Regions from separate parts of the Pantoea sp. SGAir0180 genome, predicted to be linked through region 1. Evidence: predicted binding sites of a transcription regulator. Region 1 holds the regulator's gene; the other holds the start of a gene.
What was found. The regulator LexA, encoded in region 1, represses DNA repair genes until DNA is damaged. The targets are predictions, from matches to a motif close to TNCTGTATGTACATACAGNA.
Positions count from the first base shown of each region.

Region 2: dinB (DNA polymerase IV) is a predicted target of LexA. The motif match lies at 1,129-1,148, and genes of this name have one in related genera.

Region 1 covers NZ_CP028071.1:3,501,295-3,503,498, forward strand. The annotation lists gene dinF (MATE family efflux transporter DinF) at 1-496, opposite strand, end outside; gene lexA (transcriptional repressor LexA) at 606-1,220, opposite strand; gene C1N58_RS16470 (diacylglycerol kinase) at 1,327-1,695, opposite strand; gene plsB (glycerol-3-phosphate 1-O-acyltransferase PlsB) at 1,824-2,204, shown strand, end outside.
Region 2 covers NZ_CP028071.1:2,861,768-2,863,971, reverse strand. The annotation lists gene C1N58_RS13595 (class II glutamine amidotransferase) at 1-208, shown strand, start outside; gene dpaA (peptidoglycan meso-diaminopimelic acid protein amidase) at 173-913, opposite strand; gene dinB (DNA polymerase IV) at 1,160-2,204, shown strand, end outside.

The sequences.
Region 1 (2,204 bases):
CCAGCAGGATGACCGGCGCTCTGGCATACTGTACGCCCAGCAGCCAGCCCAGAATCACCAGGTTAGCCAGCATGGCGGGCGCACTGAGCCAGCGAATATGGATAAACAGCGCAGCCTGCTCAAGCACAGCGGCCTCTCCGCCGATAAAGCGGGTTGCTAATGCCGTGACAGGATGACGCAGGGCAATAAACAGGCTGCCGGCCAGTAAGGCAATGATCAGGGGCTGTGCCAATGCGCGCGCCAGCGCCGTTTTGTCGCCCGCGCCAAACGCCTGAGCCGTCAGGCCTGTCGTGCTCATACGCAGAAAAAGCAGCAGCATGAAGATAAAACTGGTAACGGTCGTCCCGACCGCAACGCCGCCCAGATAAACCGGGCTGTCGAGATGGCCAATAACGGCTGTATCGACTAAACCGAGCAGAGGAACGGTGATATTTGACAGGATCATGGGCAGCGCCAGCCGCCACAGTTTTTTATCAGTAGCTGTCAGGAAGCGCATGTAACGTCCGTGCAATGCGCCGCTGGTGTTGCAGATGAACCCACAGCGGCAAAACAGGGGCAGACTGGGTAACGTCAAGGTTGACGTAAAGAGCCAACCTTAAGAAGAGTTATAACCACTCACCGTTACGTACGATGCCAACCGCCAGACCTTCAACCGTCAGCGACTGCGCACGCGTATCGACAATGATAGGCTCAAAATCCGTATTTTCAGGTAACAGATGCACCACTGATCCCTGCTTTTTCCAGCGCTTCACGGTGACTTCGTCATCAATGCGCGCTACCACCACCTGACCATTACGCACTTCCTGCGTTTTATGCACGGCCAGCAAATCACCATCCATGATGCCAATGTCTTTCATTGACATGCCGCTAACGCGCAGCAGGAAATCGGCAGAGGGCTTGAACATGTCTGGATCCACTTTGTAGTGGGTTTCGATATGTTCCTGGGCCAGCAACGGCTCACCCGCCGCAACGCGCCCAATGAGTGGCAGGCCATCTGAAGGTTCTTCTTCCATTAACAAACGGATACCGCGGGACGCACCAGAGACGATTTCAATCACGCCTTTACGCGACAGCGCTTTCAGATGCTCTTCTGCCGCGTTAGGTGAGCGGAAGCCCAGTTGCGCAGCAATTTCTGCACGCGTAGGCGGCATGCCCGTTTGATTAATGTGGTCGCGAATCAAGTCGTAGACCTGTTGCTGCCTGCTGGTTAATGCTTTCATCCCGCCCCCTGGTTGTTTATACAGTCGCTGTGAGTATATACAGGTATTGGTGAAATGGAAACCAAAAGTCAGGCCAAAATCAGTAATTTGACGGGAGATGGAATGCTTATCGCAAATGCGACCAAAGTAGCGTTCCCCAAACGAACAGGGCCAGTACTATTGCCAGCAAAACAGCGGCCGATCCCATATCTTTGGCACGGCCGGCAAGAGGATGTCGTTCCTGCCCTGTGCGGTCCACCACTGCTTCGATGGCGCTGTTCAGAACTTCAACAATCATCACCAGCATGACCGCGCCAATCATCAGGATGCGCGAAATAGTATCGACATCCAGCCAGCAGGCCAGGATAATTGCCGCCAGTGAAATTACGGCTTCCTGGCGGAAGGCAGCTTCATGCTGCCAGGCGGCGCGAAGACCTTGCCATGAGTAGCCAGCCGCTTTCACAATCCGGGTAATGCCGGTGACATTATTTGTCATGATAAAGGAACTCTTTTCAAAGGATTGACGTCAATACCGGGCAGCGCACAATTGTCGCTGTCACAGATTTTTGCTGCGCGTTCTGATATGCTTGCGCCGCTTTGCTAACAAGAGGCTTCATGTTGTCTATGTCAGGTTGGCGTAAAATTTTTTATAAATTGCTGAACTTACCCCTTTCATTTCTGGTAAAGAGTAAGGCCATTCCGGCTGATCCCGTCTCCGAACATGGGCTGGATCCTACCCGGCCTATTATGTATGTCCTGCCTTATGATTCAAAGGCCGATCTCCTGACTTTACGCGCGCAGTGCATCCGGCACGATCTGCCTGATCCGCTTATTCCGCTGGAGATAGACGGCGCCCTGTTGCCGCGTCATGTCTTTATTAATGACGGTCCGCGTGTGTTCCCCTATTTCGTGCCCAGCCTTGAATCGGTCAAAATCTTCCACGAGTATCTTGATCTGCACCGCAGCAACCCTGAACTTGATGTTCAGATGTTACCGGTTTCAGTC
Region 2 (2,204 bases), 640 kb from region 1:
TCTGTTCTGGATCACTCGCCGTGCCCCTTTTGGCCGGGCGCAGTTGCTCGATCAGGATGTGGAAATTGATTTCCAGAAACATACCGGGGCGAACGACGTGGTCACGGTCATTGCCACACAGCCGCTGACGGGGAATGAAACCTGGCACCGGATCGTGCCAGGCGAGTGGGCCTTATTTTACCTTGGAGAGCGCCAGGAACGACTGTGATGCCGCTTCGGGTTGGGTGATGACCGGGCTGCTGTTCATCACATATCTGCCGCTGGCGACATTGACTGTCGGCGGTTGATGATACTTCGCAAAGTAGACATAACCCGGCTGAAGCTGCTTCCAGAAATCCGCGTAGGTCGAATAACGATGGCGCTGCATGTTGCTGTCCGTCATGCGGAACGGATAAATTGCAATGTTCACTTCCTGCTGACCATTACGCAATGCCGCGTTCACATACGTGAAAATCTGATCCATATAGGCATTGGTCATGGCGTAGCAGCCAATCGACTTACAGTCGCCGTGAATCATCAGGTAGTTGCCGCTGTAGCCCTGGTCACGGTCGTATTGATTCGGAAAGCCAATATTAATCGCGCGATAGAAACGGCTGTCCGGTTTAAGCTGATTCAGTTTTACGCTGTAGAAACCTTCCGGGCTTTTAAAATCGCCTTCACGGCGTTTTGGACCCAGACCGCCCGAAAAATTGCAGATGCGGTAGGTATCCAGCAAGCGGTATTCGTTACCAATCTTGCCGTACAGCTCAAGTGTCCGCTCTTCCTTAAAGATCTGAATATAAACCGGCGTGCCGATTAGCTGTTTCTTTAACTCTTTACTCACAGGGGCCAGTTGCTGAACCGGCTCGGGAGTCATTGCCATGCTGAGGGCTGGCAGTAAAAGCATCGCAAACAGAAGTGCGATTTTGCCCATGCTGTGTATACCTTGAAGTGAAGAAGAACAATGGCGCGTTATGTGCGCCTCTGTTTGCATTATCGGAACTTTCCGCTACCGCAGCGCAACATTAAACATTGTCTGTTTTTTTAGCAATACAGCACGGCGCAAAATGTCCATTTCTTTGGCGGAATGACGCCAAAAATTTGTAAACTTTGTTTGTTATTGCAAGAAATATTGCACAAGCCTTTCCGAACTGTATACTTATCCAGTACTGGAGGGGCGATGCGTAAGATCATTCATGTTGATATGGACTGCTTTTTTGCGGCGGTGGAAATGCGTGACGATCCCTCATTACGCGATATTCCCATGGCCATCGGCGGCAGCCGCGATCGACGTGGCGTTATCAGTACCGCTAATTATCCGGCCCGCAAATATGGCGTACGCAGCGCGATGCCGACCGGTATGGCCTTAAAGCTTTGTCCGCATCTGCGTCTACTGCCCGGACGGTATGACATCTATAAAGAAGCCTCCAGTCAGATCCGTGCCATCTTTTCGCGTTATACCTCGCTCATTGAGCCACTCTCACTGGACGAAGCCTATCTGGATGTTACCGACAGCCAGCACTGTCAGGGATCGGCCACGCTTATCGCGCAGGACATCCGCGCCACCATTTTTCGTGAAACGCAGCTCACTGCCTCTGCGGGCATCGCCCCCATAAAATTCCTTGCCAAGATCGCCTCCGATTTAAACAAGCCTGATGGTCAGTATGTGATTACACCGGCCCAGATGTCCGATTTCTTGCTGGCCTTACCGCTGGCAAAAATTCCCGGTGTAGGAAAAGTTTCAGCAAAAAAGCTCGAAGAGCTGGGTCTGCACACCTGCGCGGACGTGCAAAAAGCCGATTTGGCGCTGCTGCTTAAGCGTTTTGGCAAGTTTGGCAGAGTGTTATGGGAGCGCAGTCACGGCATTGATGAACGGGGCGTAGTGGTTGAACGCGAACGGAAATCGCTGGGTGTGGAGCGGACGCTGGCTGACGATATCGACAGTTGGGAGCGCTGTCTGGAAATTATTGATTACCTCTATGCCGAGCTTGATCGTCGCCTGACGCAGATTCGCCCCGATAAGCACATTGCGCGCCAGGGCGTGAAGCTGAAGTTTAGTGATTTCCAGCAGACCACTCAGGAACATGTCTGGCCCGTGCTCAATAAAGAGGACATGATTGCCGTGGCCCGTAAGACCTGGGACGAGCGCCGCGCCGGACGTGGCGTCCGGCTGGTGGGGCTGCATGTGACGCTGGTGGATCCGCAGTTGGAGAGGCAGTTGCTGC